DNA from 3 places in the Geobacillus sp. Sah69 genome. Region 1 is predicted to be linked to each of the others. Evidence: riboswitches for the same ligand, from Rfam matches in the RefSeq annotation. Region 1 holds a riboswitch; each other region holds the start of a gene.

Region 1 (3,278 bases):
CGGGTCAATATTCAAGATAACTCAATTTTGCATCAAAGTCCAAACAATCCGCTTATCATTGAGGACGGGGTGACGGTCGGCCATCAAGTCATTTTGCACAGCGCCATCGTTCGCAAAAACGCGCTCATCGGCATGGGCTCAATCATTTTGGACCGCGCGGAAATCGGGGAAGGCGCGTTTATCGGCGCCGGCAGTTTAGTGCCGCCGGGCAAAAAAATTCCACCCAACACGCTCGCCCTCGGCCGGCCGGCGAAAGTCGTCCGCGAACTGACGGAAGACGATATCCGCGAAATGGAGCGCATCCGCCGCGAATATGTCGAGAAAGGGCAGTATTACAAAGCGCTGCAGCAACAGCGGACATCGTGCGCCGACAAAAAAGAGCTACCGTGATCAGGCAGCTCTTTTTCTTTCATCACTTGTCCGCCAGCGCCAGCGCTTGTTCTCTCAGCGTCGTCGCTTTATCAGTGCGCTCCCACGGCAAGTCGATGTCCGTACGCCCAAAATGGCCGTAAGCAGCCGTCTGTTTGTAAATCGGGCGGCGCAGGTCAAGCATTTTGATGATGCCCGCCGGGCGGAGATCGAAGTTGCTGCGCACGACCTCAATCAAAATATCTTCCGACACTTTGCCGGTGCCGAATGTATCAATGGAAATCGATACCGGACGGGCGACGCCGATCGCGTAGGCGAGCTGCACTTCGCATTTGTCGGCCAGTCCTGCCGCGACGATGTTTTTCGCGACATAGCGGGCCGCATACGCTGCCGAGCGGTCGACTTTCGTCGGATCTTTGCCCGAGAACGCGCCACCGCCGTGGCGGGCGTAGCCGCCGTACGTATCGACGATGATTTTGCGCCCCGTCAACCCAGCATCCCCTTGCGGACCGCCGATGACAAACCGTCCTGTCGGGTTGATGAAATAGTTCGTGTTCTCATCAAGCAGCTCCGCGGGCACGACCGGCTTGATGACCTGCTCTTTAATGTCGCGCTCGATTTGCTCTTGCGTAATTTCCGGATGGTGCTGCGCGGAAACGACGATCGTATCGACGCGCACCGGTTTGCCGTTTTCATCGTATTCGATCGTCACTTGCGTTTTCCCGTCCGGCCGCAAGTACGGCAAGACGTCCGTTTTGCGCACTTCCGCCAATCGGCGCGCCAAGCGGTGCGCAAGCGAAATCGGCAGTGGCATCAATTCTTCCGTCTCATTGCAGGCGAACCCAAACATCAATCCTTGGTCGCCGGCGCCGATCGCTTCAATTTCCTCATCAGTCATCTGACCTTCGCGCGCCTCGAGCGCCCGGTCCACCCCCATCGCAATGTCCGGCGATTGTTCGTCAATCGACGTCAGCACCGCGCACGTATCAGCGTCAAATCCGTATTTGGCGCGCGTGTAGCCGATCTCCCGGATCGTATCGCGGACGATGCGCGGAATGTCCACGTATGTTGATGTCGTGATTTCCCCGCTCACGAGCACCAGCCCGGTCGTGACGCTCGTTTCGCAGGCGACGCGGGCGGTCGGATCTTTTTCCAAAATGGCATCCAAAATGGCGTCAGAAATTTGGTCGCAAATTTTATCCGGATGTCCTTCCGTCACAGACTCTGAAGTAAACAAGCGGCGTTTGGCTGACATTCGGTTTGTTTCCTCCTCTTGGCATAATGTGGCGACACGGAACTCATTTCCCTTTTTCCCTTCGCAATATAAAAAACCTTTCCTGTAACGGCTGAGGAAAGGTCATGGCAATCGTATTGCTTCCTTTCACTCTTATCGTTCAAGGACTGCGCCTTGCCACAGGTTAGCACCATTTCACACATGTCCAGTTGTGACGGTTGCTGGGCTTCATCGGGCCTGTCCCTCCACCGGCTCGGGATAAGAGTATCCGTTCAATGACTTATCTTATCGCAACGGAATCGGCAAAGTCAACTATCAAAATTCATTTTTTATCATTTCCAGCCGAGAAAATTATTTCCTCAAGGAAATCGACACATTGGGCAAAAATAAAGTTTGAAAAACCCACGCAATTAGTATGGGCTATTAATAAAAATGTGTTATACTATTTTCAAGAGTGATTACAAAAAGAAGGCAGGTTTTGAACATGGGGATCGCAAACATGACGAATAAGCTTGATTTATTGCTACAAAAACCGTACGTACATCACCAATTGTCCGTCGCCGAGCTCGTCGAGAAAGTCCTGCAACGGAACGAAGGACGGCTGACCCACACCGGAGCCGTCGCGGTGACAACCGGCAAGTACACGGGGCGGTCGCCGAAAGACAAATACATCGTCGAAGAACCGTCCACGAAGCAAACGATCGACTGGGGAACGGTCAACCAGCCGATGTCTCCGGAAACGTTTGAGAAACTGTACGACAAAGTGCTCGATTATTTAATGAAACAAGATGAACTGTTCGTCTTTAAAGGCTTTGCCGGCGCCGATCCGAAATACCGGCTGCCGATTCAAGTCGTCAACGAATTCGCCTGGCACAACTTGTTCGTCCATCAGCTGTTCATCCGCCCGAGCGCCGAGGAGCTCGCCGCGCACGAGCCGCAATTCACCGTCATTTGCGCGCCGAACTTTAAAGCCGACCCGAAGGTGGACGGGACGCGCTCGGAAGCGTTCATCATCATCTCGTTTGAACGGCGCACCGTGTTGATCGGCGGCACCGAGTATGCCGGCGAAATGAAAAAATCGATTTTCTCGGTCATGAACTATGTGCTGCCGGAACAAGGCATCCTGCCGATGCACTGCTCGGCCAACGTCGGGCAGGAAGGCGACGTCGCCCTCTTTTTCGGCTTGTCGGGAACGGGAAAAACGACGCTCTCGACCGACCCGAACCGCCGCTTGATCGGCGATGACGAACACGGTTGGTCAAGCCGCGGCATTTTCAACATCGAAGGCGGCTGCTATGCGAAATGCATCAAGCTATCGCGCGAGAAAGAGCCGCAAATTTTTGACGCCATCGGCTTCGGCGCGGTGCTCGAAAACGTCGTTCTCGATGACGCGACGCGGGTGCCGAATTACGACGACGGCACGCTGACGGAAAACACACGCGCCGCCTACCCGCTTCAGGCGATCCAAAACATCATCGACCCGAGCGTCGCCGGCCATCCGTCCACGATCGTGTTTTTGACAGCCGATGCGTTCGGCGTCCTGCCGCCGATCAGCAAGCTGACGCGCGAACAGGCGATGTACCATTTCTTAAGCGGCTACACAAGCAAGCTCGCCGGCACCGAACGCGGCGTCACCGAACCGGAAGCAACGTTCTCAACGTGCTTCGGCGCACCG
Region 2 (3,278 bases), on a different contig from region 1:
TTTGGCGGAAAAATGACAATGACGTACTTCATTCCGCTTTCCCTCCTTCAGATGGTTCGTTTGCCGTTATTTACAGCGACAAAATGGCCGATACCGCCCGGGGCACATCCGGCTGCCAATACGTCCATGCATGCCCGCCGGCAAATTCATGGTACGTGTAGGAAAACCGCTTTTCGATCAATAAGTCCCGTGCGGCCCGGTTCGGGGTGATAAAATCGCGTACATGGCCGTCCGTCGTTTTGACCGCCGTTTCTTCTGCGCCGATGGAATGGTAAAGGGAAAGAAGCGACGGGGCGCGGAACGCGCGGATGCGTTCGAGCACCGAGTCGTCAATGTAAGGAGACTGCATGGCGATTTTTCCAAATGTATGCGGATACAACAGACCGGCTAGAAGCGACACGGTTCCTCCCAGCGAATCGCCAATCAGCGCTCGTCCTTTGCCCATTTGATACGTCGGCAGCTCGCGATCCAAAAACGGCGCGAGCTCATGGGCCAAAAAGCGGATATAGGCTTCGTTTTTTCGACCGGCTGGGTGGTATTTCTCGTAGCGGTCGCTGACGTTCCGGTACGGGATGCCGACAACGATCGTTCGGTCGATCGTTCCTTCGTCCATGAGCGTCTCGATCACGCTTTTGATTTTTCCGTACATAAAATAATCCTTGCCGTCTTGCGCGATTAATAAAGAATATTTATGCAACGGAGAAAAATTGCTTGGCAAGTAGACAAGCAACCCGATTTCTTCTTGCAGCTCCCTGCTGTAAAGCGTATAATCGCGCATCGTTCCTGTTGCTGTCGCCATGATCATCCTCCATGAAAGCGCAAGTTCACTTGTTATTGTAACATATTTAGGCAAAAAGATGTTAACGAAGGGCTCGAATTTTTCGTGAACTTGCCGAACATTGGCGCCGGCAAAAAAATGACTTGCAAAAATGGCCGGAATGCGTTACATTTTTTAATAAATTAACAATTAACAAAATTAAATACGCAGCGGTTCTTATCAAGAGAAGCGGAGGGAACTGGCCCAATGAAGCTTCAGCAACCAGCCGCCCGACGGCCAGGTGCTAAATCCAGCGAATTGAGCATTCAATTCGGCAGATAAGAAGAAGCATGACCATGTTCGTATGGAAAAGTCTTCTTCTTAGAAGACTTTTTTTATTTACTCAAGCGGCCGCTCCCTCAACCGAGAGGCGTCGAGGATCAAGGCCCTCGGCTGCTGCTTGACCAACAGCGGCGCTTCGTTGGGCGTTAAGTGGTTGGCCGTTGATCCATGATGGAATTTTCAACAGAAGGAGAGAGATGAGGTGGAGAAACTAGAAACGTTGTTAGCGCAAATTGGCAACCGGAGCGAAACGGTGACGGGGACGGTCAACCCGCCAGTTTATTTTTCCACCGCCTACCGTCATGCCGGCATCGGGGAGTCGACCGGGTTTGACTATATCCGCACCGGCAACCCGACGCGCAAAATCGTCGAAGAAGCGATCGCGAGACTGGAAGGCGGCGACCAAGGCTATGCGTTCAGCTCCGGCATGGCCGCCATTCAGACAGTGCTCGCCTTGTTTGAGAGCGGAGACGAGTTTCTCGTATCGGCCGACCTTTACGGCGGGACGTACCGCCTGTTTGAGCGCGGCTGGCGCAAGTACGGTCTCGGCTTTCATTACGTCGATTTTGCCGATCTTGATGCTGTGGAAGAAAAAATCACGGAAAAAACGAAAGCCATCTTTTTGGAAACGCCGACGAACCCATTGATGCAGGAGGCGGATATTTCGGCGGTCGCCAAGCTCGCCAAACGGCATGGGCTTTTGTTGATTGTTGACAACACGTTTTATACACCGGTGATTCAACGCCCGATCGAACAAGGCGCCGATATTGTCATCCACAGCGCCACGAAATATTTAGGCGGCCATAACGACGTGTTGGCTGGCCTTGTCGTCGCCAAGGGCGAGGAGCTCTGTCAACGCCTGACCGAGTATCAGAACGCCATCGGCGCGGTGTTGTCGCCGTTTGATTCATGGCTGTTGATTCGCGGGATGAAAACGTTGGCGTTAAGGATGCGCCAGCATGAAGAAAATGCGAAGCGAGTGAGCGCCTTTTTGCGCGAACATGAAGATGTCACTGATGTGCTGTATCCAGGGAGAGGCGGGATGCTGTCGTTCCGGATTGCCGATGAAAAGTGGGTGAACGGGTTTTTAAAAAGCTTGCGCCTCATTACATTCGCGGAAAGCTTAGGCGGAGTCGAAAGCTTCATCACGTACCCGGCGACGCAGACGCACGCCGACATTCCGGAAGAAATCCGCATCCAAAACGGTATTTGCAACCGACTGCTCCGCTTCTCGGTCGGCATCGAGCATGCGGATGATTTAATCGCCGACTTGGCGCAAGCGTTCAAACACATGAAAGAGGTGTAAGCGATGGAACGGGAATGGTCGTTTTCAACGAAACTGCTCCATAATGAATGGAAAGTCGATCGCCACACGGGAGCGGTGAGCGTGTCGATCCAGCACGCCTCCACGTTCCATCAGTTCGATTTCGATTCATTCGGCAAATACGACTACAGCCGCTCCGGCAACCCGACGCGCGAGGCGCTCGAGGAAACGATCGCGGCGTTAGAAGGCGGAACGCGCGGGTTTGCGTTCGCTTCTGGCATGGCGGCCATTTCGACGGCGTTTTTGCTCTTGTCCCGAGGCGACCACGTCCTCGTGACCGAAGACGTCTACGGCGGCACGTACCGGATGATTACGGAGGTGCTCGGCCGCTTTGGCATTGAATATACGTTTGTCGATATGACCGATTTAAACGCAGTAGCGGAAAACATCCGGCCGAACACGAAAGTCATTTATATGGAAACGCCGTCCAATCCATTGTTAAAAGTGACCGACATTCGAGGCGTCGTCAAGCTGGCGAAGGCGCATGGCTGTTTGACATTCTTGGATAATACGTTCATGACGCCGGCGTTGCAGCGGCCGCTCGATCTTGGAGTCGATGTCGTCCTTCACAGCGCCACGAAATTTTTAGCCGGCCATAGCGACGTCGTCGCCGGGCTGGCGGTCGTGAAAGACGAGGAATTGGGAAAAGAATTGTACAAACTGCAAAACGCGTTTGGCGCCGTCCTTGGCGTCCAAGATGCGTGGCTTGTGCTGCGGGGATTAAAAACGCTCCACGTTCGGCTGAAGCAGTCGTCTGAATCAGCGGCCGCCATCGCCAAGTATTTGGCTTGTCATCCAAAGGTCGAAGAAGTGTATTATCCGGGGCTGGAGAACCACCCAGGCCATGACATCCAG
Region 3 (3,278 bases), on a different contig from region 1:
GCGCCCAAACCAAATTGACGGCCGTCGGGCGGGCGCTTGCCAAATAATCGCGGTCTTGCTTTAGGCGGCTATGGAACTCGTGGACCGTTTCCGCTTTATAATGCGAGGCGGCGAGCGCCAGACCATAAGCGGCGGTGATGCCGATCGCCGGCGCTCCGCGCACTTTCAGCGAGGCGATCGCATCGTACACGTCTTCAAGCGTATGCAGGTCGATATATTCTGTTGCCAATGGCAATTTTTGTTGGTTTAAAATCGTGATATGCGTCTCGCGCCACTCGACAGAGCGCGGGATGGCAAAGGTGTCCATCGTCGTCTTCCTTTCTTTTCACATTTTCCGTTGATCCGGGCCGGCACTGGGCCGGTCGTCGCCGTGTTACTATTCGGTTTCTGCAAACACTCGGCGGAAGCCGTCCGTTCCGGTCAGCTCGTTGCGCTCGACAATTAGGCGGCGGCCGAGGCGGAGCGCGTGTCGTTTGGCGGCAAGGCGGGCTTCTTTCTGCTCGATGCCGTCAAGGTCGGCCACATGGGCGAGGCCGATCGTCCGGCGGATGACTTCGCAGCCGGCAAAGCCGACAGCATCGATGAACGCATGCCGGAGCACTTCGTCAAGCAAGCCCGGTGTTGCGGCGTACGTCTCGATGCTTTTGGTGCGCCAAAGCTCCGAGAATATGGACGCAAAGACGTCCCAGGTCCGGTCGATGTGATCAAAGAGCGGTTGGCGCTCAACGTCAGGGCGGGACAACGCATTTAACAGCAAGTTGGCGAAAAACTGTCCAAGGTCAAAGCCGATCGGGCCGTAAAAAGCGAATTCCGGGTCGATTACTTTCGTTTCGTCGGTGCTTGCGAAAATGCTGCCGGTATGCAAATCGCCATGCAGAAGCACATCGGCTTCGGTTAAAAACTTGCGCTTCAACTTCGCCGCTTCCAAACGGAGGCGGTCGTCATTCCAAAGCGTTTCGACGTCCGGCCGCAGCTCGTCTTCGAAGTTGTTCGTGTCATGGTCGAAAAATGGATCGGTGAAGACGAGATCTTCGGTGATTTTGCACAGCTCCGGATTGACGAAGCTTTGCGCCAATTTCTTTTTCTCTTGCTGGTTCATGCCGAAATCGGATGTGTAAAACGCTGTTTTGGCGATAAATTCGCCGATATGCCGGGACAAAAGCGGAAATGTTTTCCCTTCGATCAACCCTTTGCGGGCGATTTGCAGACGGGACAAGTCTTCCATCACGGTAATGGCAAGCGATTCGTCAGAATAGTAGACGTTCGGCACGTATTGCGGTACATAGCTGGCAAACGTGCGCAACGCGTTGCTTTCAATAACCGCGCGCTTTAACGTGAGCGGCCAGCTTTCGCCGACGACTTTCGCGTACGGGAGCGCCTGTTTGATGATGACGCCTTGCTTCGTTTCCTGATCGACGATATGAAAGACTAAGTTTAAGTTTCCGTCGCCGATTTCGCGGCACACAAGCGGCGCCCCGTCTCGGAATAGGCCGAGGCGGACGGCGAGGGCGGTCGCTTTTTGTTCGGTGAGCGGTTCGTAAACAGTGGATTGGACAATCGTCATTTTCACGTTCCCCCTTTAGGTTTTGGCAAATGAAAAAGCCTCTTTCGCATACGGAAAGAGGCTTGAAGATGCATCGTCTTCGCGCCTCTTATCTTTCAGAAAGACATCGGTCTTTCTGTTGGACTTAGCACCGTGCCCTGCGGAAGCGGTTCGCTTCCGGCGCCGCCTTTGGCGTGCGCCCTATCTCACGATAGCATTACGGTCGGTTGCTGGGCTTCATTGGGCCAATTCCCTCAGCCAACTCTTGATAAGAGTACCGATCTAGCTATTAAGTTTTTGCAATTTTCACGATGTTAACAATCGTTTGGTTGCTTGATTCGAATGATACAGGTTGGGCTGGCGGATTGTCAATACGTTTTGAAAAATTTTTTTGCCGCCTCTTCATAATCGTGCGGCCGGCGGTCGGCAAACACCGGGATGCGTGCGCGGACGTCCGCAACGAGCGAGGGATTGATGTCGGCCGAGAGAATGCCCGGCTTCTCGTCCGCCTCGGCGATAATTTCGCCCCATGGGTCGATGATGAGCGAATGGCCGGCGAAGACGTTGTTCGGGTCGCGTCCGGCCCGGTTGCAAGCGACGACATAGCATTGGTTTTCAATCGCCCGCGCCATCAAGAGCGTCCGCCAATGGTGAAGGCGGGGAAGCGGCCATTCGGCGACGACAAACAGCACTTCCGCTCCGGCCAACGCATGGGCGCGAATCCACTCCGGAAATCGGATGTCATAGCAAATGACCCCAGCGCACGGCAGCCCGTCAAGCGAGAACAAGCCTGGCTCGTTTCCCGGCTGCAAATACAAATGTTCATCCATCAATTGGAACAGGTGAAGCTTGCTGTATTCGCCGACGATTTGGCCATGGCGGTTGGCCACGATCATCGTGTTTGTCACGCCGGCGGCTGTTTTTTTGGCGACCGAACCGGCGACGAAATGGACGCCGTACGTTTGCGCCAATCGGGAAGCGAGCGCCTTCGCCCGTTCGGCGCCTTCGTCGGCAATTTCATCCAGGCGCGTCAAATCGTAGCCGGTCGTCCATAACTCTGGCAGCACGATGATGTCAGCGCCGTCTTTGGCAGCGGATTCCACGGCCTGTTCGGCTTGCTGTTCGTTTTTTGCTGGATCGCCAAATGCAATGTCAAGCTGCAGGCAGGCGATGCGGATCGTCATGAGCGTTCACCTCGGAAAAAATTTTCTTTACATTTTGCTTTTAACGATATATGATGTTGCACTAGAATTTCAAGAATGTTTGAGAAGGTGTGGACGATGACGATCGAATTTCCCTTTTCCGAACTGCTTGAACAGCTGCCGAAGCAGTTTTTCGCCTCGCTCGTGGCGAAAGTCGGTGCGAAGATCAAGGCGGGTTATGATGTGATCAACTTAGGGCAGGGCAATCCGGATCAGCCGACGCCAAAGCATATCGTCGAGGCGATGCAGCGGGCGGCGGCCAATCCGAAATACCATAAATATTCGCCGTTTCAAGGCTACTCGTTTTTGAAAAAAGCCGTAGCGGCGTTTTACGCGCGCGAGTACGGGGTGACGATCGACCCGGCCCGCGAGGTCGCCATCTTGTTCGGCGGCAAAGCCGGGCTTGTCGAGCTGCCGCTTTGCCTCGTCAACCCGGGCGATGTCGTGCTCGTCCCGGACCCGGGTTATCCGGACTATTGGTCGGGAATCGCGCTCGCCCGCGCGCGGATGGAAATGATGCCGCTTGTCGCGGA

What was found. Region 1 has a riboswitch for S-adenosylmethionine ahead of metK (methionine adenosyltransferase). Riboswitches for the same ligand answer to the same signal wherever they lie in the genome.
Region 2: it holds a riboswitch for S-adenosylmethionine, as region 1 does, so the genes downstream of both, AP057_RS13420 (methionine biosynthesis PLP-dependent protein) here and metK (methionine adenosyltransferase) in region 1, are expected to answer to the same signal.
Region 3: it holds a riboswitch for S-adenosylmethionine, as region 1 does, so the genes downstream of both, mtnK (S-methyl-5-thioribose kinase) here and metK (methionine adenosyltransferase) in region 1, are expected to answer to the same signal.

The regions. Positions count from the first base shown of each region.
Region 1 covers NZ_LLKS01000056.1:57,272-60,549, forward strand. Annotated here, with positions in the region: gene AP057_RS13345 (gamma carbonic anhydrase family protein) at 1-390, shown strand, start outside; gene metK (methionine adenosyltransferase) at 413-1,624, opposite strand; SAM riboswitch class I at 1,754-1,868, opposite strand; gene pckA (phosphoenolpyruvate carboxykinase (ATP)) at 2,088-3,278, shown strand, end outside.
Region 2 covers NZ_LLKS01000057.1:3,555-6,832, reverse strand. Annotated here, with positions in the region: gene AP057_RS13430 (YjcG family protein) at 1-32, opposite strand, end outside; gene AP057_RS13425 (esterase family protein) at 71-799, opposite strand; SAM riboswitch class I at 992-1,102, shown strand; gene AP057_RS13420 (methionine biosynthesis PLP-dependent protein) at 1,302-2,405, shown strand; gene metC (cystathionine beta-lyase) at 2,409-3,278, shown strand, end outside.
Region 3 covers NZ_LLKS01000019.1:300,039-303,316, forward strand. Annotated here, with positions in the region: gene mtnA (S-methyl-5-thioribose-1-phosphate isomerase) at 1-307, opposite strand, end outside; gene mtnK (S-methyl-5-thioribose kinase) at 377-1,564, opposite strand; SAM riboswitch class I at 1,650-1,818, opposite strand; gene AP057_RS03365 (carbon-nitrogen family hydrolase) at 1,912-2,727, opposite strand; gene AP057_RS03370 (pyridoxal phosphate-dependent aminotransferase) at 2,824-3,278, shown strand, end outside.